DNA from 3 places in the Natranaerobius trueperi genome. Region 2 is predicted to be linked to each of the others. Evidence: a T-box and tRNA genes for the amino acid it is inferred to sense, from the RefSeq annotation. Region 2 holds a T-box; the other regions hold tRNA genes.
The links. The T-box of region 2 lies ahead of leuS (leucine--tRNA ligase). A T-box ahead of a tRNA ligase gene usually reads a tRNA of that ligase, here a tRNA-Leu.
Positions count from the first base shown of each region.

Region 1: it encodes a tRNA-Leu, which carries the amino acid that the T-box ahead of leuS (leucine--tRNA ligase) is inferred to sense. The anticodon was not compared.
Region 3: it encodes a tRNA-Leu, which carries the amino acid that the T-box ahead of leuS (leucine--tRNA ligase) is inferred to sense. The anticodon was not compared.

Region 1 is NZ_NIQC01000039.1:5,664-14,127, reverse strand. Features, by position in the region: gene CDO51_RS11995 (sodium:solute symporter family protein) at 1,985-3,394, shown strand; gene CDO51_RS11990 (M24 family metallopeptidase) at 3,387-4,490, shown strand; tRNA gene CDO51_RS11985 (tRNA-Leu) at 5,133-5,218, opposite strand; gene CDO51_RS11980 (hypothetical protein) at 5,335-6,285, opposite strand; gene thiE (thiamine phosphate synthase) at 6,347-6,979, opposite strand; gene thiH (2-iminoacetate synthase ThiH) at 7,002-8,111, opposite strand; gene CDO51_RS11965 (thiazole synthase) at 8,122-8,464, opposite strand, start outside.
Region 2 is NZ_NIQC01000010.1:44,573-53,036, forward strand. Features, by position in the region: gene obgE (GTPase ObgE) at 1-534, shown strand, start outside; gene nadD (nicotinate-nucleotide adenylyltransferase) at 573-1,196, shown strand; gene yqeK (bis(5'-nucleosyl)-tetraphosphatase (symmetrical) YqeK) at 1,222-1,797, shown strand; gene CDO51_RS05980 (LCP family protein) at 1,811-2,962, shown strand; gene rsfS (ribosome silencing factor) at 2,977-3,339, shown strand; T-box leader at 3,380-3,590, shown strand; gene leuS (leucine--tRNA ligase) at 3,642-6,101, shown strand; gene CDO51_RS05995 (helix-hairpin-helix domain-containing protein) at 6,280-6,918, shown strand; gene CDO51_RS06000 (hypothetical protein) at 6,936-7,124, shown strand; gene selB (selenocysteine-specific translation elongation factor) at 7,265-8,464, shown strand, end outside.
Region 3 is NZ_NIQC01000021.1:14,991-23,454, forward strand. Features, by position in the region: partial or broken gene CDO51_RS09215 (IS30 family transposase) at 1-547, shown strand, start outside; gene CDO51_RS09220 (ABC transporter permease) at 597-1,340, opposite strand; gene CDO51_RS09225 (ABC transporter ATP-binding protein) at 1,333-2,316, opposite strand; gene CDO51_RS09230 (ArsR/SmtB family transcription factor) at 2,475-2,789, shown strand; tRNA gene CDO51_RS09235 (tRNA-Leu) at 2,977-3,062, opposite strand; gene CDO51_RS09240 (lytic transglycosylase domain-containing protein) at 3,112-3,675, opposite strand; gene coaE (dephospho-CoA kinase) at 3,760-4,359, opposite strand; gene ytaF (sporulation membrane protein YtaF) at 4,376-4,993, opposite strand; gene mutM (bifunctional DNA-formamidopyrimidine glycosylase/DNA-(apurinic or apyrimidinic site) lyase) at 6,069-6,908, opposite strand; gene polA (DNA polymerase I) at 6,915-8,464, opposite strand, start outside.

The DNA.
Region 1 (8,464 bases), on a different contig from region 2:
AACACTATTAGAAATGAACTGAAAATAGGGTACTAGTAACTTAAATCTAGGTTCAAAGAATATATGAAAATAAGAAAAACTACGGACCAAAATTCTACAAAAAATTCATCTAAAATTAATATCTCTTTAGATGTCAACGTTCTTTGAAATTACATCCAAATTATGATATAATTTAACGAAATAGTGAGTTAAAGAAAAGTTCACGAAGTACACGAATAATAATATTTTGCTTTATCTGCGTAATTCGGAGATTGGCTAATGTGACCTTTTTTTATAAAGACTCCTTTCGATACAGCAAATGATACAATAACACGAATACAGCGCCATCAACTGCTACTGGTTTTGTAGGTGCTAGAGCACCTAGTGAAAGACAACACATTTCTCACAGAGAATGTTAAGAAAATTCCGTCAGTCTTACGTAAATCACAAATCTCACTCTGTATAAAATTTAAAGCCCTTTCAAGTCTGTCTCCATAATCAATTTACAGAAAAAATAGTTATAAACTGACAGTCAAAGATAAATTTAATACGTTACTAGATAAACTGCTAAAAATATCAACAACTAAATTTTAGGAGATAGTCTGCTTTAAAGATGATATTATACTAATATTTGTGTTTAGCCAACAAAAAGCTAAGGTTCTTACAAACGGGGGAAGGCTTAAGTAATCAATAAGAAAAGGACAAGTTAGATAAGCTATCTGTAACAACAAAAGATCTTACTTTTGTTGAAAAAAAAGCAAACAAATTGTTTGGATGTTCCGTTAGGTGCTAAAGTGAAAGATTTGCTAGATACAAAGGAGTCCTCCTTGTAATAGTTTAGAAAGTTTAGCTTTAGGCTAGAATATGTTGCATAACGTTTGTTTGTAGTAATGAACTTTTACACGCTGAGGGATTAATTTCAGCAAAATCTACCTAACCAGAAAGTTTCTTGAGTTTCGAATGATAACCTGATTTTTGAAACTCATCAGAGTAATCTTTGAAAGATCACTCTATTTCATACGAGAACCTCCAAGAAATATTCCTAATGAATATTTCGCCATAAAGTGGAGGGCTCCTATTGAAACGCCCTGAAAAATTCTTTTATGACGGTTTTTTTGAGTTGTGCAGAGATCTAAACGAATTATAATAGGCGCTTGCAAAACTATTAGCTAAAAAAGAAAATTCCGAATTTATTTCAAGGGATTTTTAAAAACCACTTTGAATTTTAATGTCAAGGTAAAAGATGAATCACTCCTTTAGGTATTAATTTAACCAGCAATCCAAATAAAGTAACAAAATTTTGATAAATAGCAGATAAAGCAAATTCAGAAGAAACACTATTAAATCAGACACTACTCTTTTCTTGTACCTTTTTCAATAGTTTAGAACCCTTTGAAAATAGGAGTATGAACGCGATAGTTGTTTTTAGGATAAGTGTAAATTACACGTCCATACTTAGAATCAGTACATGGAATGCAACATCTACTGAAACGTTTAGTACCCTGCTTTCTATTCAAAGGGTAAACCCATTTGATTCTTTTACAAGAATTACAATAACCATCACTATTTGAAAGTAGAGTTAATATTTTTGGGGTAAACAGAATACCATTTTCATTGAAATTTTCAGCTAAATTTTTGGAGTTTCTACGATTTTTATTAATTACTGCCTTTAAAGAACATTCTTTTATCAAGAAGCGATAGTTTTCAGTACTATCAAAGCTGGTATCAGCTTTGAAGATATTGTATTTTTCAATATCATGACGTTTTTTTACGTAATCATAACTTGAGTATCGAATAAGAATCTAACTTTTGAAACTCATCAGAGTAATCAAAGAAATTTGATCTTTCACAGGATTCACCTCTCAAGAAATATCATTAGTGAATATCTCGATATAAAGTAGAGAGATTCTTGTTGGAAGAGGCTGTAAAACCTTCTTATGGCAGACTTTTGTGTTTTGTAAGGAGCTAAAAGCTAAAATAAATTATAGTTTATGGAGGGATATTTATGGAACTGACCCACAACCCTGCGTTATTGTGGTATGTTATAGGGTATATTGTTATAATCGTTGGTATTGGATATGTTTTTTCTAAAAAGGTTTCAAACACAGATGATTTTATGCTTGCTGGTAGAACTTTAGGATCTGTAATTTTGATGGGTACACTTATAGCAACATGGGTTGGAAGTGGAACCGTTACAGGTGGAAGCACGTCTATTGCTTATCAATTTGGTCTTGGTCCTGCTATTTTAAACGGTTTAGGTGCTACGCTAGGTATTTTAGTATTATTTGCTATGGCTAATAAAATTAGAAGTGCAAGTAAATATACTCTTTCAGGAGCATTGGAAGAAAAATATGGTACGGTAGCGAAAATATTAGCTAGTGTAATTATTATTCTTGCGTTTGTAGGAATTGTTTCATATCAGTTTACTGGATTAGGTATGGTTCTTAATGCGGCAACTGGGCTTCCAATTGAGACAGGGACTATCATTGCTGCTGTAATAGTAATAATACTTGCAACACTTGGAGGTCTCATGTCAGTTGCACCAACAGATGCTTTAAGTGCATTTATTATTTTAATCGGTTTGATTATTGGTATCCCTTATTCAATTGCATTTGCAGGAGGATGGAGCGAATTAACAAGCCAAGTACCAGCCTCAAAGTTAACACTCTTAGGTGAGCTAAACCTAATACAGCTATTGGGTTATATTGTTCCTTCTTTATTCTTACTTCTAGGCGACCAAAACATGTACCAGCGAATAGCTTCATCTAAAGGTAATAAAGAGTCTAGGATGGGTATTATTGGAATGTTTATAGGGGTCGGCTTTGTTTATCCAGCAGTATCAATTATCGGCTTTGCTTCTAGTGCTACTTTTCCGGATATTAGGCCAGGTATGGCTTTTATAGCTATAACAACTGTTTTACCAGACTTTATAGGAGGTCTTCTACTGGCTGCAGTTACAGCATTTATAATAACAACAGGAAGTTCTTACTTATTGTCTGCTGCCACCAACATCACAATGGACATATATGGAAATTACATTAATCCAAAATCTACAAGCAAACAAAAACTAGTCTTTACACGTATTTTGATACCAGTACTAGGTGTATTATCTTACGTGCTTATTCAATTTTTCCCAACAATTTTGGAAGCTCAGATGTATGCTTACACAGTGTATGCAGCTGGTATAACTCCAGCAATACTAGGTGTTTACTTGTGGGGAGATAGAGTAACAAAACAGGGTGGTATATCATCAATGATTTCTGGTGTAATTGTTACACTATTTTTTGAGTTTTCCAATATTTTAGACTTCCACAGTGCTGTTATATCAGTACCAATAGCAATTTTAGTATTAATTGTAGTTACCTTAATGACAACGAATAAGGTAACAAATAAGGAGATGATTGATGATGAATAATTATAAAGAACGTATTAACTCTTTAAAAGAAGTAATAAGGCAAAACAATATATCGTTAGCAATCATTCCTCCATCTCCTAATTTACGTTATTTAACAGGATATAACGGCCATCAAGATGAAAGGTTCTTTGGTTTTTTTATTCCAAAGGATGGTGAACCTTTTCTGATAGCACCAGAATTAGCTAAACCACAAACTGAGATAATGCCTGTTTCGGAAAAATTATTTTATAAAGATGGAGAAGATCCTTACCAGATCATCTTGTCAGTTTTAAATGACAGAGAATTGAGCAGCAATAAAATTTTAGTTGATAATAGTTTGAATGCTAGCTTCCTTCTCCCTATACAAAGGATTTTTATTCAAAGTGAGTTTGAGTTAGCAGATAATATCCTAAAAGAGCTCAGGATATGTAAAGACCATGAAGAAATCAAAGCATTGAAAGATGCAGGTGAACTGACTGATAAAGTTTTAGGCGAAGTATTATCACAACAAAATTGGATTGCAAAAACCGAAAGGGATCTTGCACTGTCTTTAGAATTTAAGCTTCGAAATTGTGGCATGGAAGGAGTAAGTTTTGCACCTATAGTAGCTTGTGGTTCTAATGGTGCTACTCCACACCATAAATGTGGAGATACAACAATAAAAGAAGGAATTCCCATAGTTATTGATTTTGGTGGTGTGTACCATGGTTATGCTTCAGATATGACAAGAACAGTAGTTTTTGGTGAGCCTGATGAGGAAGTTAAGAAAGTATATACAATTGTAAAACAGGCAAATGAGGAAGCCAAAAAAATTGTACGCCCAGGAATAGAAGCAGAAAAAATAGATATTGTGGCTAGAAAAGTAATTGAAGAAGCAGGTTATGGAGAAAATTTTATACATAGGACGGGACATGGAATTGGAATGGAAACTCATGAAGCACCCATGATTGTTGAAGGAAATAAAAGATTACTCAAACCAGGAATGACATTTAGCATCGAACCAGGGATTTACTTACCAGGCAAGTTTGGAGTTAGGCTAGAAGATATTGTAGTAGTGACGAAGAATGGAATTGATTCAATAAATAATTATCCTAAAGAATTAATACAACCTATTTAAAGCTATTAAAAGCCTCGGTTATGGTGTTATTTTCACCTATCCGGGGTATATTTGTTAACAGTCAAGTTTGTTCAGATGAAAATTTGAAAGAGATTCTGTCGTCTAAACAACGAGATGAAGAAATACTCACTGGTGACAATTTAGACCTGTTATGACCTAAAGGAAGCCGTGGGGAAGACTTGGAACATATTCAAGCGAACGGATATGACCTGTTCGATGGGTAACCTTGTAAATCATGGAAATTTTTAAAAGTTGGGACTTATGGGTTGTTGGATGTGTTCATGCAAGTAAAATTAAGCTGTAACTTATCAAAAGAAGTTTAGAAAAGTGCTAGAGGGATAAAATTAACAGAAAATTCGTACACAATTAATAAAGTTATACGAAGGGTAATAATAAAGACTTAAAAAAACAACATTCTCATTCTATATATGTATGGTATTTGGAAAATGAAAAGAAAGTGGGGATTTATTTTTCAATAAAAGTGACCAATAATTATGGGTAGAAGATATAACCGATCATATGAAAAAAATATATGTCAAAATTAAGATAGCTATAAAAATAAATTTAAATAATTTAATAGGTTTTATTAAGGATGAGAATTGTATTATAAAAAGATTAGAGGAGCTTAGCAGCAGGATAAAATGGTGCCGAAGGTGGGATTCGAACCCACACAGGCCAGGCCTACGTGATTTTGAGTCACGCGCGTCTGCCAGTTCCGCCACTTCGGCATGTAGGAATTTTAATTAACATTTTGATTTCATTATACCAGTTTTGACGATAAAATCAAGGGTAGGAACAAAATCTGTTTGAAAAACTAAAAAGGAAAAAGCGCCAAGAGGCGCTTTTATTCTTCGATAGAACTGATTAATTCTACAGTATTTTCCATTGTCGATGATGCTTTTAATTTTATAAGGTCGAGATTTTGTTCTTCTTCTAGATCATCGAGTGATGTCATGAATCTTTCGTATAGTTTTTCATTTTCATCTTCTGAAAATTCGATCTCTATTTCTTTTGAGAGCTCATTAATTTTATCAATACTATTCTGAGCTTCTTCTGTATTTTCTTCAGCAGTCATTAATACTGTGTTTCTTACATGATATTTTATTTCAAATACTTGTGCTGTCACTTCGTCAGAAAAAAAACTTTTAAAGTTATATAAATGAAGGGTTAAATTATTTGCTGATATTAAAGTCTTCCAATGGTCATGATCTGAACTAGAAACAGTTAGTGTATCTAGTTCTTGCTCGAAAGGATCAATTACTTCAGAAGGCACTCCTTTTTCATCAAGCATACTCTCTAATTCATTCCAGCTCTCATATAATTCAGTAACAGAGTCTTTTATATCATCCCAAATCTCTTCTGAACTTTCAATGAGCAGTTCTTCATCATCTTCTTCATGGTCTTCAAGTTCTTTGTTTAATATCTCATTTAAAATAGTCTTTTCAAAAGTAATGTCTTCTTGAAGTTCTTCTTCCATCTCATCATCACCATTTTCTTCCACTTCGTCATCCTCACCTTCTTCATCATCATTTTCATCTTCTTCCTCATCATTTTCATCTTCTTCCTCTTCATCATTCTCTTGTGCTAATACTGGTGGTGCATCTGCTAGAGGTAGTAAATCTGCTTGTATTAAAATATCTAAGGTAGTAAGTTCAATTTCTTCGACTAATTCTTCTAACTCTTCAACTTCATCTTCAGCTTCATCGTTATCTTCTTCTTCTTCTTCCATACAAGCAGATGTTGTCATTAATAGTAGTGTTGTTAGAAACAATAAAAGGAGTTTATTTAATCGCAAATTTATCACCTCAGGTGATATTATAACCTTAAAATGTTAAGTTTAACCACTTGTTTGGAATTTAACTAGTGATAATACTTCTGAGTTCTTTGATTTGTTGTGAGATGTCTACAGCTCCAACAATTTCTGTTACCATAGCAAAACATGTAGCACCTTTATTTTTCACTTCATTTAGATTGTGTTTTTTTATACCACCAATTGCAACAAAGGGAATATCGAGATTTTTTGCAACATATTCTACATATTCAGTTCCAACTGGGGGTTTTTCTTTTGTGTCTGTTTGAAAAACAGGTCCTGTACCTATATAATCAGCACCATCCTCTACTGCTTTATGGGCTTGTTTTGGGGCATGAGTTGATTTTCCGATTATCTTCTCATTTCCAACTAATTTTCGTACCTCTTTTATAGGAAGATCATTTTGTCCTACATGAACTCCACAAGCATCAACTAAAATAGCTATATCGATATCATCGTTTACAATAAATTTACATCCAGCATTATAAGTTAGTTCTCTTATTTTTTTACATTGTTCTAGTTTTTCTTTAGCCGTTTTATTCTTTTCTCTATATTGTATAATTTCCACACCGGATTCAAGCATTTCTGTAACAACCTGAATATTGTCTCTACCTTTAGAAAACTCTTCAGCGGTAATAGCATAAATATCTGTATTTAAAATATTACTAGAGTTATTCAAACTAATATTGCCTCCTTTTTATTTAAAAAATCTCCCAATCCTTTAAGACTGGTTGATAACCATGGGCTAAAAGAACTTGTTTAATCTTTTGTACAGGGCGATCATCAGAAATTTCAAATTGACTTTTCCCTTCATCAACCCCAGAATATCCACCAACTTCAGTGCTGACTCCTGCTGACATACGGGTAACTCCTAAAGGAAGTAAATTTTCTCTAAGCTCTGAAGATTCCCTAGTAGAGATGTTTATTCCAGCACTTTTTAAAAAAATTCTACTAGCTACAATCATCTGAACAAGATTTTTATCTGAAACTTCATCGTATTGCAAACTATTATTTTGTCCTGCAAATGGGCGAAGTCGTGGAAAAGAGATACTAACCTCTGCTTCAGGAAAATTATCAAGTAGATATTTAGCATGCATTCCTGTAATGAAAGTCTCTTTTCTCCAAGGTCCGAGTCCCTGTAATGCACCAATATTAACTCTTCTCATACCTGCTTGTAATCCTCTTTCTGGTGCATTTAATCGAAATTCATAATCAGTTTTTGGACCTTGTAAGTGAACAGTATCATATATGTCGCGGTTATATACTTCTTGATAAATAGTAAGACCATCAACTCCACATTTAATTAGCTCTTCATATTCTTCAGTTTCTAACGGATAGATTTCAATAGAAATCGAGGAAAAATATTCTTTTAATAACCTTACACAATTTTGTAAATAATTTAAAGGAACATGTTTTCTTGATTCTCCTGAAAGAATTAGAATATGCCTTATCCCCATCTCACTAATTGCTTTAGCTTCTTGTTCTAGTTCTTTATAAGTTAGAGTTTTTCTATCAAAGTTATTATCTGCTTTAAAGCCACAGTATAAACACTTATTAGCACAATAGTCACTTACATAGAGTGGTGTATAAAGCATCATAGTTTTACCAAAAAAATTTTTAGTTAGATAATGTGCTCTTTTGGCCATATCTTCAAGATATTTCTCAGCAGTAGGGGAAAGAAGTAATAAAAAATCTTTAGAAGTAGGTTGATCTTTGTGAAGAGCTCTATTTATATTTTCAAAAGTAGCTCTATTAAAAATTTCGTTTATATCTATATCTTTAAGTTGTTTATAGGTATTTAAAAAACTCAAAGTATCCCTCCTAATTTTGTAAAAAACCGGTCAAAGGAGAGGAAGCGTCCGCTAGATCTTTGACAGGAGCTGTTTTGGCTAAAAACGCTTTACGACCAGCTTGAACTGCTTGATTGAATGCTTCTCCCATTAGAGGTGGATTATCAGCAGTAGCAATAGCAGTATTTACTAATACAGCTTCACATCCCATTTCCATAGCTTCAGCTGCATGTGAAGGTTTGCCAATCCCAGCATCTACAATAATTGGGAGGTTAATCTCAGATATTAATATTTTAACTAATTCTCTAGTTTCAATACCTTTATTTGTACCTATAGGAGCACCTAACGGCATAACTGCCTCTACACCGAAACTT
Region 2 (8,464 bases):
GCTAATAAACCACAAATAATTGCAGCTAACAAAGTAGATTTAGGAGAAGTTGCACACAATAATCTAGAAGGATTAAAAGAACAATTAAAATCAGACTCTAATTTCAGTGATATTAAAATTTTTCCGATATCTGCTGTTACAGGTGAAGGGTTAGAAAATTTATTATATTTTGTAGCTGACAAAATAGAGGAACTGCCAGATATTGAACCAGAAGAAAGTGAATATGAAAAAGAAGAAGAAAATTTAATCACAGAACAGGAAGCAGATGAAGTATTATATACTCTTGACAAGGATGGGACTACTAAAGAAAGTATAAAAACTATTCGTATCGAAAAACAAAACGATTTATTTATCGTAAAGAATTATGAACTTGAAGACATTGTACAAAGAGTTGATGTATTTACAAAAGAAGGTCAGGAATACTTTCAAGAAAAGGCAGATCAACTAGAGTTAGAGAAAACTTTAAGAAAATATGGGATTAAAGAAGGAGATACTGTTAAGATAGGTGATTTTGAATTTATCTATCAAGAGTAATAGGTTACTAATATAAGTGATAAGGAGTGGGGAGGGCAATGGGAACTAGGAGAAGAGAAAATAATAGAGTAGGCTTAATTGGCGGTACTTTTGATCCTATTCATACTGGTCATCTAATAATAGCAGAAGAAGCTTTAAATAAGTTTTCATTGGATGAAATTATTTTCATCCCAGCTGGGATACCTCCACATAAAACTTCAGAAAATATTACATCAAGCTTTCATCGTTATATGCTTACTAACTTAGCTACTAGTAAGCATCCAAAGTTTTATGTGAGTAGTTTTGAAGTAGATAGAGATACACCTTCATATACTATTGAAACTTTAAGATACTTCAGAGATTTGTATAGTGATAAGACAGATCTGTTTTTCATTACTGGTATAGATACTTTATTGGATATTCTTACTTGGAAGGATTATCGTTTACTACCAGATTTATGTCAATTTATTTGTGCGACTAGGCCTAACTTTTCTTTTGAAAAGCTTGAAAAAGAAGTTTTTGGTACTTTACCTAAATTAAAGAATAAAATTCATTATATGGACGTGCCGTTGATTGAAATCTCTTCTACAGATATTAGAAAGAGATGTAAAAATAATGAGAGTATCAAATTTATGGTACCGGAGAGTGTAGAAGCTTATATTTTAAAAGAAGGTTTATTTTAAAAAAACTAACAGAGGTGGCTCTTTAATGAATTATCAAATCCTTTATGATTATTATGAAAAAGAGTTGCAAAAAACACTGTCTTATAAAAGATTTGAGCATTCTTTGAATGTAGTCGAAACAGCATTCAAAATTTCTGAGTTTTTCTCTATTGAAAAAGATAGAGTAGCGTTAGCTGCCCTTGTCCATGATAGGGGAAAAGAAATCTCTAATAAAAGATTACTTTCAATTGCAAAAGAGCAAAATTTAATTTATGATGAGTCTGAAGAAATTTATCCTGAATTGTTACATGGTCCTATTGGAGCTTATCTATTAGAATATGATAATAAAATTAGGGATGAAAAAATTCTGAATTCAGTTCGATATCATACAACAGGTAGACCAAACATGAGCCAATTAGAAATAATCATTTTTTTAGCTGATTTAGTGGAACCAAATCGATCTTATCCTAGAGTAGATGATCTAAGAAAACTAGTATTTAATGAACCTTATGAAGCATTGTTAAAATCCTTGGACTGGACCCTAGAATACTTAATGAGAACAGGAAAGGTTATTCATCCCTTAACTGTTAAGACAAGAAATCACTATTTAAATAAGGTGTAAGAGGAGGGGTCCTATGAGTTATACCAAAAGGTATAGAAAAGATAAGCGTACCAGAAAAAAAGCTAAACTGAAGAAAGAACGAATTTTTGCACTGATAATTTTAATAATAACTTTTTTTGTATTGGGAGCTGCAGTTAGATATATAATATCCGGTAGAAATCTCGAAACTGAAGCAGATTGGGTAACTAATTTATCACAGGATGTAAATGATCAATATACTAATACCTTAGTTGCTGTAGTTGATGATTCACATAACATTTTAAAATATATAACGATTTTAAATCAAAAAGAAGACTCTGAAGAATTAAATACCATTTTTATTCCTGGTGAAACGTATTTAGACACACCTGGGAATGACTTTGAAATTTTGATGGAAAGCTATAGTAAAGGGCATATAGATTTATTGATAGATACAGTTAAAGACTATCTTGGAGTGTCAATACATAACTTTATAAAAATAGAAAGTGGAGTCTATAGTGGAATTAAAAATGAATTAAATTTTATAAGTGATGTAAATCATGACAAGTTTAAAACACAAGTTCTAGAGAAAGATTTAAAAGAAGGTGATATACAAAAAATCTTTACTGATCATTTAACGAGTATAGAAAATTTTTATAATAATACTAATGAGAGAAAAGGATTTTTTAATACACCTAGAGTGCGTAAATATATAGAAAAGCAAATTGAGACTAATTTTACATGGGATCAGATGATAGAGTGGATTGATACAACTGTAGTTAATGCAAATGAAAATTTGGTAGCTTTTAAATTACCTGGGGAACAAGAGGTAGTCAATGATCAGAAACATTTTTTACCTGATTTTGATGAATTAGAGATTATTGTAGAGCAATATTTTTCTAAAAAAGCAACTAAAGAGGTATCAAAAGATAATATAACTATTGAAGTTTTAAATGGTAGTGGTGTGTCAGGTGTGGCAGAAGATGCTAGTGATATGTTAGAAGAAGTAGGTTTTGACGTTGTTTCAATTGGTAATGCAGATAATTTTGATTATCAATCTTCAAAAGTAATTGCTCGCAAAGAGCCAAGAAAAGCAGCGAAAGAAGTTGCATTAGAAATTAACCAAGCTGACTTACTTGTTGAGTTAAAAGATGATTTTGAAGCTATGGTAACAGTTATTATAGGAGAAAACTTTGAAGATAATTAATAGGAGGGATCCATTTGGTAAAAGAATCATTTGAATTGGTGAAAAATATAGTAAGTACTTTAGATAATGACAAAGGCAAAGATATTTTAATACAAGAGGTGAATGAGATTACTCTTGTTTCAGATTACTTTGTACTAGTTACAGGTAATAGTACAACTCATGTTCAGTCTTTAGCTGAAAATTTAATTGATACTATGAAGCAAGAAAAAAATATCTCCGCATTACATAAAGAAGGAATAACTGAAGGTAACTGGGCCCTAATTGATTTTGATTCTGTTGTTGTACATATATTCTTAGAAGAAACAAGAAGTTTCTACAATTTAGAAAGATTATGGGCTGAAGCAAATGAAATCACAATTAACGAGTTAGATATTTGACATAAGGAAATAAATTTTATATAATTTCAAAAAAACATGTGTTAAGGCAATGATGGAGGCTAGTAATCAATAGTAATATTACAGAGAGCCGGTGGATGCTGTGAACCGGTATTTTACTTTGGTGAACTCGCTCCTGAGCTGGTCGATGAACTTATTAGTAGTCGGTCCGGTAGTCCCGTTATGGCTGTGCGAGTGGGCTTTACAAAGGCCAAATAGGGTGGTACCACGGGAAATAACTTCTCGTCCCTTTAAGGGATGAGAAGTTATTTATGTTTTATTTAACTTTGAAGGAGGTAAGTTCAATGAGTGGATACAAACCGCAAGAAATTGAGGCCAAATGGCAAAAGAGATGGGAAGAAGAAACTTCATATACTGTTGAAAATGACCCAAATAAAGAAAAGTACTATGTACTTGAGATGTTTCCTTATCCCTCTGGTAAGCTTCATATGGGTCATATGAGAGTATATTCTATTGGAGATGTGTTGGCAAGATTTCAAAGAATGAGAGGGTATAATGTTCTTCATCCAATGGGATGGGATGCATTTGGCTTGCCTGCAGAAAATGCTGCTATAGAAAATCAAACAGTACCAGCTGATTGGACATATTCAAACATAGATCATATGAAAAAACAACTTAATTCACTAGGAACTAGTTATGATTGGAACCGTGAAGTTACCACATGCTCACCTGAATATTATAAATGGACGCAATGGATGTTTTTACAGTTATACAATAATAATTTAGCATATAAGAAAAAAGCACCAGTAAACTGGTGTCCAGATTGTGAAACAGTACTTGCAAATGAACAGGTAGAAAATGGTGAGTGTTGGCGTTGTGGTAATGAAGTTGAAGAGAAGAAGCTGTCACAATGGTTTTTCAAAATAACTGATTATGCGGATCGATTAACAGATGATTTGGATCAATTAGAGGGTTGGCCAGACAGAGTCAAAACAATGCAAAAAAATTGGATCGGTCGTAGTTATGGATCTGAAATAGATTTTCAAGTAAAAGATCATGATGAAGTTATAAAGGTATTTACTACAAGACCTGACACTATATTTGGGGCCACTTACATGGTTCTTTCACCAGAACACCCTATAACTAAAACACTAGTTGATGGAACCGAAAAACAAAAAGAAGTAGAAGAGTTTGTTAATAAAGTACAGAACATGAATAAGGAATCAAGAGAGTCTGATAAATTAGAAAAAGAAGGTGTTTTTACAGGTAAATATGCGATTAATCCAGCAAATGGTAGAGAGATACCAATTTTAGTAGGTAATTATGTTTTAATGGAATATGGAACAGGTGCAGTGATGGCAGTTCCGGCTCATGACGAGCGTGACTATGAATTTGCAAAAAAATATGACCTTCCAATTGAACAAGTTGTTAAACCAAAAGAAGAAGATAATAATACTGAGCTACACAAAGCTTTTACGGATCATGGAATAATTATAAATTCACCTGGTTTTAATGGAATGACGTCTAATGAAGCAATTGAAGAAATTACTAATTATTTAGAAAAATTAGGTAAAGCCAAAAAAGTGACAACTTATAGACTAAGAGATTGGTTAGTTTCGAGACAAAGATATTGGGGCGCACCTATACCAATGATATATTGTAATAAATGTGGTTCAGTACCAGTACCTGAAAAGAATCTTCCTGTAAATTTACCAGAAGATGTAGATCTAACAGAGGGCAGTAAAAATGTTTTAGAGAATCGTAATGACTTTGTTGAAACTACCTGCCCTAATTGTCAAGGTACAGCTAGAAGAGAAACGGATACGATGGATACTTTTGTATGTTCTTCTTGGTATTTCTTGCGTTATACAAGTCCGGATTCAGAAAACTTACCTTTTTATAAAGATGATGTAGACTATTGGATGCCTGTAGATCAATACATCGGTGGAATAGAGCATGCTGTACTACACTTATTATATGCTCGATTTTTTACTAAGGTAATGTATGATTTAGGATATACTAGTGTAAATGAACCTTTTTCTAGATTATTAGCACAAGGGATGGTTAATAAAGATGGTGCAAAAATGAGTAAGTCTAAAGGTAATGTAGTATCACCTGATGAAATACTTAAAACCTATGGAGCAGATACCGGACGATTATTTATATTATTTGCTGCTCCTCCTGAAAAAGATTTAGACTGGAATGATGAAGGTGTAGAAGGTTGTTATCGATTTTTACAAAGAGTGTATCGATTAATTGATGAACATCAAGATCTTTCTTCTAAAAAGAATAACGAAAATCAATTTACGAAAGAAGATAAAGAATATAACATTGCAATAAATCAAACTATTAAAAAAGTAACAGAAGATGTATCTCAAAGATTTAATTTTAATACAGCTATAAGTGCAATTATGGAGTTTGTAAATACGACAAGTAAATATCAAAATGGTCAGTACAATGCTACATTACTAAGAAAAGGTCTTGAAACTTTGGTTAATTTATTAGCTCCTTTTACACCTCATATTTGTGAAGAGTTATGGGAAGAACTCGGACATAAAGAAAGTGTTCATAGTTTAAGTTGGCCATCATACGATCCGAAAGCTCTAGTTTCAGATGAGGTTGAATTAGCAGTACAAGTTAACGGAAAAGTAAGAGATCATGTTACTGTTCCTTCAGATGGAGATGAAGAGACTGTTAGACAAATCGTATTAGATCGAGAGAGAGTCCAAGAGTATATTTCAGATGGTGAAATTAAAAAGTTCATTGTAGTACCTAAAAAATTAGTAAATATTGTTTGTAAATAGAAATAATAAGGGGCTTTTTATAGGCTCCTTATTATTTTTAATAACTATTTAACACACAGGAAGATAATCTAAATATTTAAAGAATAATATAAAATTCTTCTTTATCTGTATGAAAAAGAGGGATTTTTATGTGTAAAAGAGAATTAATAGTTACTATTGAAACAGGAGGAAAAATTTAGTGACAAAACTTAATCGAAAGCAGTATACGATATTCGCTATAATAATAGTTTTTGTTTTGAGTTGGTTTATCTATAATTTCTGGTTAAATGATTCAGCTAATGAATTAGTTATTTCGGATTTAGAAGGTGAAAGTAAAAATCAAATTTTAGAAGAGACAATATCTAATGACAAAAATGAAACCGAAGATGAAAAAAATACTCAAAAAGTTGTAGTATATATTTCAGGTGCTGTATCTACTCCAGGTGTTTTTACATTACCTGAGGGTAGTAGAGTTTATCAAGGCATTGAAATGGCAGGCGGTAAGAACGAAGATGCATTAACAGAATTTTTAAACTTAGCGGCACTTTTACAAGATGGCATGCATATACATATACCAAGTGAAGGAGAAGATATGGATCAAGTAAATGATGATATAAATATGACTTTTTATCAAGAAGAAAATTCACTTATTAATGTAAATACAGCTAATAATAATCTACTCGAGTCATTACCTGGTATCGGAACTGTGAGAGCCCAAAATATTATAGACTATCGAGAAAATAATGGAATTTTTTCTACTACTGATCAAATTATGGAAGTAAACGGCATAGGTCAAGGTATTTTTAGTGAAATTAAAGAATTAATTACTGTAAATTGATATTAAGGGGGGAGCCCATGAGCTTTAAGTATATTTGCGAAAATTGTTCTAATGAATTTTATCCTCCTTGGTGGAAAGGTAGCAGTGTAGAATCAGAATGTGTTTTTTGTGGAAGTCAAGGAATTAATGAAGTAAGAATTTCTTATCAAGAATATTATAATGACATGGTTAAAAAAATACCTAGAAGAGAACTAGGTGGTGGATGAGGCTAAAAGTTCCGGTTGGTAACCGGAACACCCCTACGAACATTAAATCGTGGGGGGTTTTTTCTTGACAGTAGGGTTTGACTAGCTTAAGATAGAATTAACTTCAAAAAATGAAAAAAATAGTGGTAGGTGATTGAGTTATGCACCTTGTTGTTGGTACAGCAGGACACGTAGATCATGGAAAAACAAAATTAATTGAAAAGTTAACTGGGAAAGATACTGATAGACTACAAGAAGAAAAGGATAGAGGCATTTCTGTTGATTTAGGTTTCGCTCCTTTTACCATGCCTAGTGGGGGAGTAGCAGGTGTTGTTGATGTACCGGGCCATGAAAAGTTTATACATAATATGTTAGCTGGTATTGCTGGTATTGATCTGGTTTTACTTGTGATTGATGTTAATGAAGGAATTATGCCTCAAACTAAAGAGCACTTAGCAATAATGGAATTACTAGAAATAAAGTCAGGTATAGTTGTTCTTACAAAAGTAGATCAAGCAGAGGAAGAATGGATTGATTTAATGGAAGAAGAAGTTCGAGAAAGTTTGGCTGGTACATTTCTAGATAATGAACCAGTAATTAGAACTTCAGTAGTTTCTGAAGAAGGTATTGACGACTTAAAAGAGGCTATTGATGATAAATCACAGGACATATCACCTAAAGATGAGGATGGTCCTATACGTATGCCTATTGATAGGTCGTTTAAAATATCTGGCTTTGGGACAGTTGTAACAGGTACACTTGTTTCTGGAACCATTAATAAAGATGACGAATTAGAGGTTGTACCAAGTAATACAAAAACTAGGGCAAGGTCATTACAAGTACATGGAAAATCAGTTGAAAAGGCAGTTGCAGGACAACGTGTTGCTATAAATGTTCCAAATGTAACATCAGAAAACTTAGAGCGAGGTTACGTATTATCTCAACCAAATTACTTTCAAGAAGTATCTAAATGTGATGTTAAAATTTCAATGTTAGAAGATACTACATGGGAGCTTAAAAACGGTACTCCTATTCATCTACATGTAGGAGCAGGTGAAACAATAGCTAGAGTTTATTTCTATGGACAAAAAAAGTTAGAGCCAGGTGAAAGTTCTTATGCTCAGCTCAGACTAGAAAAACCCCTTGCAATCTTTAGAAAAGATAAGTTCATAATTAGATCCTATTCTCCTGTAACAACTATTGGAGGAGGGTTTGTATTAGAACATAATGCAACTAAAAAGCCTCTAAACTCAAAACAAACGATTGAAAGGTTAAAAACGTTAGAAATTGGTGATCCAAAACAGATAGTAAATCAAATTATACAAAAAAATGGAGTTATAACAATAAATGAGCTAAAAAAA
Region 3 (8,464 bases), on a different contig from region 2:
ATTACCCTGATGTAGGCCGAAAAAGAATTTAGGTACTAGTATTAGTGAACGCCCTAAAGAGGTAGATAACCGCCAAGTCTTTGGTCACTGGGAAATTGATACTTTGATTGGTAAGAAAACAAAAAATGAACCAGTTTTACTTACCATTACTGAAAGAGTAACTCGTAAAGAAATCATACGTAAGATTCCAGCAAAAACAACAGAAGCTGTGCAAGAGTGTCTAACAAACATAGCTATTGAAATGGGTGATAACTTTTCAAAGGTATTTAAAAGTTTTACAGCTGACAATGGCTTAGAGTTTGCTGAACTAGCTACATTAGAAGCAAATAACGAAATCAAGGTTTATTTCGCCCATCCTTACTCTTCTGGAGAAAGAGGCACTAATGAACGTCATAATGGACTTATTAGACGATTCATTCCCAAGGGCAAGAGCCTATTGGATTACTCATTAGATTCGATAGCTAAAGTTCAAGCCTGGTGCAACACTTTGCCCAGACGGATATTTGGTTATTTATCTCCAGAACACTGTAGCGCTCTAATTAAGTGACATATATTACAGTTGGAAACATGTTCAATTTAATATTGCAATTTAGCAATTAATCAATCCATTTATATCTTACTGTTTTTATACTATAGAGAAATAAACCTATACAAAACACAAGTAAAATAACAAAGTTTATATATAAAGGTAAATTTCCTGTTTGATTAATTGCTTCTCTTAAAATATCAACACCATATGTTAGTGGTAAAATATATGAAACCGGTCTTAATATTAAAGGTAACTCAAAAACTGGTACGAATAAGCCACATAAAAACATCATTGGAAATCTAAAAAAATTAGAATATGTTTGTGCTTGGAAAACTTCACGAACAGAAACAGCTATAAATAGTCCGAGAAAAGTACAACTAACAGCTGTTAAAAAGACACTTCCCATTATTATTAAAAAGTTTATAAAAGTAACCTCAATGAAATAGGTAATTATTATTATAGGAAGTACAGCATTTATCATTCCAAAAATAATAGCTCCCATAGTTTTAGATAACATTAATAAATTCAAATCAATAGGTGCTAGTAATAGCCGTTCGAATGATCTACAACGTTTTTCAAAGGTAATAGTAACTGCTAACATAGAAGTTGTGCCAAATAAGATGGAAATTGCAATTACCCCTGGAAAAACATCAATTATTTCTAAATGTCCTTCTGATCTTATTAAAAACATCAACATCCAGGCAAAAGGAAATATCAGGCCCCAACTGATATTTGGAGGTTTCAAGTAATAACTCTTGACATCTTTTGTTAATATATTAACAAAAGCTATTAATTCAGCTTTACTAATCATGGGTGCTCTCCCCCTTCTCAGTTTTTAAAAAGTTAGATTCAATCCCTGTCATCCTAACAAAGACATCTTCTAATGACAATTTTAGTACTTTCGCTTCTAATACATTAATTTTTAGTTTATTAAAAAATTCTATATAAGGGAAAATAGTAGTAAAGTCTTCTGACTCGATAACAACATAAGATTTAGATTTAATATTAACTAATTTAACATTGAATTGTTCTTTTATTTGCTTTTCTATACCTGGAGTGACCTTATCAACAACAAACTCTATTGTTTTTCCTTTATTTTCGTCTATTAGTAGTTTATTTGTCTTGTCAATTTTTACGATCTGACCATTTACTATAAAAGCAATTCTTTCACAAAGACGTTCAGCTTCTTCAATATAATGTGTAGTTAAAAAAACTGTTTTCCCATCATAATTTAACTGTTTAATTAATGATCGAATATCCCTCGCACTCTGGATATCTATGCCTGTTGTAGGTTCATCTAAAAATAATATTTTTGGTTGGTGCATTAAAGCTGCTGCTATAGTAAGTTTTCTTTTCATTCCTTTAGAATAATATCTAAATAATTTATTTTTGACTTCAGACAAATTAAATTTTTTAAGAAGCTGTTTTGCCCTATCAGCTCTGGTTCTTTTATCAATACCATATAATGAGCCTGTGAAAAATAAGTTTTCAAAACCAGTTAATTCATCATACATATTACTTTCATCTGGTACTACACCAATTATTTTCTTCAATTCTTTATGGTTTTTCTCAAAATCATTCCCTAACACAAAGTACTCACCTGAAGTTATCCGGGAAAGTCCTGTCAACATATTTATTGTAGAACTTTTTCCTGCACCATTTGGACCTAAAAATCCAAAAGTTTCACCTGATTCTATGTAAAAACAAATATTATCTGCAGCTTTAAAATCACCAAACTTTTTAGTTAAATTGTTCACTTCAATTAAAGGTTGTTTGTTATATTTCACTTTTATTTACCTCCATCTATTTAAGTCATCGCTTAATCAGATATTAATTCGCTTAATTGTTTTTGTCAACAGTCTAATTTAATGGATTTTAAATTGATAAATGTTAGGTAGTATAATATAATTCACTTAAGATTAATTAAAATGAGTGGTGAGTTTTCATGTTAAATAAACTTAAAATTCTTAAAGCCTTATCTGACCCTACACGTTTCAAAATAATAGAATTATTATTAAGAAATGACTTTTGTGTAGGTGCACTATCAAATCGCTTAAATATAACTGAAGCTGCTATTAGTCAACACTTGAAAGTTTTACGAGAAGCAGGTCTTATTTGGGGTGAAAAACGAGGATATTTCACTCACTATTCTGTAAAACAAGAGGTTTTTAAAGAGCTTTCAGAAGAGTTCTCAAATCTATATGAACTGTGTATCGAAAAGAATAAAACTTGCAACAATTCTTGTCATAAAAAATGTTAAGAGAAGTAGACCATTGATAAGCTGTCAGTAGAACATATCTACAACCATCAATACTTTTGATCATTAAATAATGCCGGCTTTTAGCCGGCATTATTTAAAACTTTTATATAGCTATCTCAAATATTTTGCTAAATATAAAAAGTGCTGTCTCCTACTCGGATTCAGCACTTTTAGTTACTTTGAATATTGGTGCGGAAGGCGGGATTCGAACCCGCAAGCCCATTGGGCACAGCCCCCTCAAGACTGCGTGTATGCCTATTCCACCACTTCCGCTTAATTAACTTACAACAAAATTAATTATACAACCGATATATCGGTTTTGTCAAGATTCACTATATATATCCTCATATCTCTTATAATTTAATAACACTCGTTCAATATAAGATCTTGTTTCTCCATACGGTATACTTTCAATATCTTCAGTTGTTCCATCCCAAACATTTGTTTCTATCCATTCTCTCACCTTTCCTTGCCCTGCATTATAAGCTGCTAAAGTTTTTACTAAATCATCATTAAATTCATTTTTCAGATAATCAAAGTACCAAGCCCCAATTTCTAAATTTGTTTTGTGCTCTAATAAATCATCATATTCAAAAGACTCTATAGAGATCTCATTAGCAGCCCATGCACCTGTTGAAGGCATTATTTGCATAAGGCCTAATGCTCCACTGTTAGATACTGCTTTTGAATCAAACTTACTTTCGACTTTAATAATAGAAAATAATAAATAAGGATCAATATCATGCTTTTCTGATACGTGGTAAATTTCTTGTTCATAGTGAAGAGGATAAAACATTTCCCATAACTTTGGAATAACCAAATTAATAATTACAGTTATTACAAGCATCAAACTCAATATGATAAATAAGTATTTACTAGATTTCATTGTGACACCTCAGTCCTAAAACATTGTGTTATATCTATTCTAATACATATTATTAAATATTACTATATGATTAAATTATTTTTACTATTCTTTTGAAGAAACTTTATTAAATAATTCTTTTACTTGTCGGTTTGTATGATTAATTGATCCACTATTATCTATTACACGATCAGCCTTCTTTCTTTTTTCATCAAGAGGCATCTGAGCTCTAACACGGTTTTTTGCTTCCTTATAGGATAAATCATTTCTTTTCATTAAGCGCTCTAATTGAGTTTTAAAATCAACCCAAACAACCCAAACTTCATTGAATTGTTCCTCTTTACCAACCTCATATAATAGTGGTATATCTACCACTATTAATTTAGATGGATATTCCTTTTGGTATTTATCAATTAAGTATTTCATTTGTATATCAATTTTTGGATGAAGTATTTGTTCTAGTCTTTCTTTAGCTAGTTTATCATTAAATATTTCGTCTCCTAAAGCTTCACGTTTAAGTTTACCATTTTTATCAATATATTCTTTGCCAAAAACTTCCTTGATTTCATTTAATGCTTGTGATCCTTTTTTGGTAGCTTCTCGAGAAATCTGATCTGCATCTATTGTTATAGACCCTAGATCAGCTAACATTTTTAATACAGTTGATTTCCCAGAAGCAATTCCTCCTGTCAGACCTATGATCATTTTTTATTTCATCTCCTTAAATTAAGTTTATCAATCCTAGTAGTAGTAATATTGCACCCGGAAGGAAAACTATTTTAGGATGATTTGTAACTGACTTAATATTTAATCCCGCTTTAGTACCTAAAGGTACAAGTAAAAATTTACAAAGACCAACAAAGATAGGTGTTAATAATGAATGAAAGCCCATTAAAGAAGCTGCAAAGCCTGCACTAAAGGCATCCATTGCTAAAGCAACACCTAGTATTATTGCTTCTTTTAGTGAAATAGACCCTGATTTATCAAAGTCAGCTTTTATAGGATCATCTAATACATCACCAAAAACAGTTTTATTGCTCTTATTAAATTCCATTTTGTTACTCTTAGTTATAATGGATATATTTTGATATATCAACCAAATACCTAGACATATTAATATCACACCACCTAAGTTTTCTGCAACATTAGGTGTAAATAAGTTACCTACTAACCTACCAAAAAACATAGAAAACCAAATTGATATACCAGATGTCACACTTAATAATATCAAAGAACCCATTGGAATTCTAATATTTTTTACACCATAAGCAAACCCTGCTGCAAATCCATCTAAACTTACTGCTAATGCAAGAGCAAGCAAGGGAAGCATTTCTATCATATTATTCCCTCCCATTTTCTAATATCATGGTTAGTAATTTACTATATGGGGTGGTTAATATTATAGTGCACGTCCTATGCATACTTCCCTTGGTGCTATTCATAATCGAGTAGGAGGTAGATAATTAATTTATCTACCGACCTCTCACACCACTCAAGCGTACCGTTCGGTACTTGGCGGTTCAATGATTTGAGTGCAGTACCTCGTATCAATTGGATATGTCATCATATCCAATTGATGCGAGGTATTCGTTTGTTAATGACTTATAATATCCAGCTATTGGCTATTCGCCAGTACCCCTTTCCGGGTGTTTGCCCATTCCCAAGCTTCCACTTCTCAGGCTCTTTTGAAATGCGTCCTTATTTTAAGTATGGCATTAGCTCATCGACTGTCATCCCGTCAACGCCTGCCGCTCCTCTGTTTTGCTTTACTCTTTTGTAGGCTTCATTTAAATTCCCTATATGCATTAATTTATCAAGTAAGCTTTCTGCACCGTCTTTCTCATTAGGTTCCAGTGAGCTAGTACTCCGCTCCCTTGGTACTCTCTGGTTCCACCATACCCTCGCAAGGGTAGCCTGTTTTCACAGTTTTCTGCTCTCTTTGCACTATCTCACCTTCTCTCTGGTTTAAAAGACTACCATTGTTCGGTCCTTCCCGTCTCCGGTACTATGACCTCTGCTGACTTCTTACGATTCAACCGTGCATCACTGCACGGTTTGTCGCTGTGGGTTGTTGGTTAACCCTCTTGTCAGCGACCCCCGTAAGACCTCCCCTGTTAAGAACGGTAACTTTCCTCTCATATATCTGCCACATTTACACCGTAGGGTTCGGGTGGTATTGGACTTTGTGTTGTAGTGCACACTCATCCACCCCACATATGCCTTTTATGTGGTTTCTGTTCGTCAGACCGAGAGTTTTCATTAGGCTTCCTTCAGACTCCATCTCGCGGTGGACGCCCTTGCCATCTGCTAACAGTTCCTACCACCAAGCCTGTAGCGGACTTTCACCGCCTAGCTGCCGCTCTTGCAGGGCAAACAATAAAAAATCTCCCGCTTATCTAACGGGAGATCAATCTTTATTTTTGACATTTAGGACAAATAGTAGTCCCGCGATTAGCTACTCTTATCTTCTCTAAAGGGTTTTTACAAATAAAACATAACTCTCGAGCTCTTCCATATACCTGTAATAGTTCCTGAAATCCACCTTTATTACCATACGAATCACGATAATCACTAAAAGTTGTACCCCGTTCCTTTATACCTTCTGATATTACTTTTTTTATGGAAGAAAAAAGTTGCTTTGCTTCTTGTTGGGATATTTCTTCACCTGCTTTTTGAGGATGGATACCTGCACGAAATAAAGCTTCATCTGAATAAATATTACCTAAGCCACAAACAAGCTTTTGATCAAGTAATATCGCTTTGATACTTTTTTTGGATTTTTTAAGCCCTTTATAAAAGGTTGTTAACTCAAAATCATCTGATATCGGTTCAGGTCCTAGTAAAGCAATACCTTTCCATTTAAATTCTTCTCCTTTATTTACTAAAGCCATAGTAGCAAATTTGCGTTGATCACAGAAGTCTAAATACCGCCCGGATTTTAAGAAAAAACGACACCGTAAATGTTTATCCACTTTTGTATTGTCATTTATCACTAAAAGTCTACCTGTCATCCGTAAATGAATTATTAATACCTTTTTAGTATCTTCCTGTAAAGAACCTAAATAAATGATTAAGTATTTTCCTATACGGCCAATGTGTTCTATTACACGGTTACTAACAAGATCGACAAACGCTTTGGGGGTCGTGTTTTGTAACATTTTTGAAAAATAAATTTCTATATTTTCTATTTTATCGTCTAAAAGTTCATTCGTTAAGTTTTTTCTTACTGTCTCAACTTCTGGTAACTCAGGCATTTAGTATCACTCTCCTGGTTCATAGGACGAAAGTTCAAACCAGCTCGGCCCTTTCTTTAAATCAACAGTTAATGGAACATCAAGTTGTAAAACAGTTTCCATAATATCTCGTACTTTAATTGAGATCATTTCTAGATAATTTCTATCAACTTCGAAAATTAATTCATCATGAACTTGTAGCACTAAACTTGCCTTTTGAGTAAGGTCTTCATCTTTTAAATGTTTTTCGACCTGTACCATTGCAGCTTTAATTATATCAGCTGCTGTACCTTGAATTGGTGTGTTAATAGCAGTTCTTTCTGCTGCTGATCTAATATTAAAGTTTCTATGAGTTATATCTGGTAATTCTCTTCGCCTATTATAAAGGGTAGTAACATATCCATTTTCTTTTGCGTTTTTAATAGTTCCATCCATATACTCTTTAACTCCAGAAAATCTAGTTAAATAGTTATCTATATAAGTTTTCGCTTGTTTTCTAGAAATACCTAGTTGTGTAGAAAGTCCGTAATCACTAATACCATACACTATACCAAAGTTAACAGCTTTAGCATGAGATCTCATTTCATTAGTTACTTCTTGAGGTGGTACTTCAAAAACTTGTGAAGCTGTTTGAGTATGTATATCCTCTTCGTTTTTAAAGGCTTTAATTAAGTTTTCATCTTGTGATACATGTGCTAATATCCTTAACTCGATCTGAGAGTAATCAGCAGCTAAAAAATCATGATTTTCTTTTTCAACTACGAAAGCCTTCCGAATCTTTCGTCCTTCTTCTAACTTAACAGGTATGTTCTGTAGATTAGGTTCTGTACTGCTTAACCTACCAGTTGCAGTTATAGTCTGATTAAATGTAGTGTGAATTTTTCTAGTTTTTTCTGAAATAATTTCTTTAAGACCTGTTAAATATGTAGTTTTTAATTTGTAAAGCTGCCGATAATCTATTAATAACCTACCTATTTCATAATCTTGAGCCAAAATTTCTAGAGTTTTAGCATCAGTAGAATACCCTGTTTTAGTCTTTTTAATAACAGGTAGTTCAAGCTTTTCAAATAGAATATATCCTAGCTGTTTTGGTGAATTAAGGTTAAATTCCTCACCAGCAATATCATATATCCTTGTTTTAAATTCATCTAATCTTTTGTTGATATCATGTTCCATGTTAGTTAATACATCATTATCAACTTTAATCCCTCGGTGTTCCATTCTAGCTAAAATTAAAGCGAGCTGCAACTCAATTTCAAAGTACAAGTCCCATTGATTTCTAGATTTCAAGATATCACTAATTGGATCAACTAAATCAATGAGAGCGATACCTCTTTCGCAAATAGTCTGCCAATCAGTTTCTAAAGCTGATAAAGTTGCGCCTTCTAAGTAATCGCTTGTTAAATCTTCAATACCATGAGGTGCACTAGTTGGATCTATTAGATAACCCATTAATTCGGTATCATAAAGGTTGATTTTATCGGTATCTAAATATAGTTCATATAAATCAATATCACAGCAAGAATATACAAGATGCCATAATTCTTTAATACCATGAGTTATAATTTTCTCTGGTA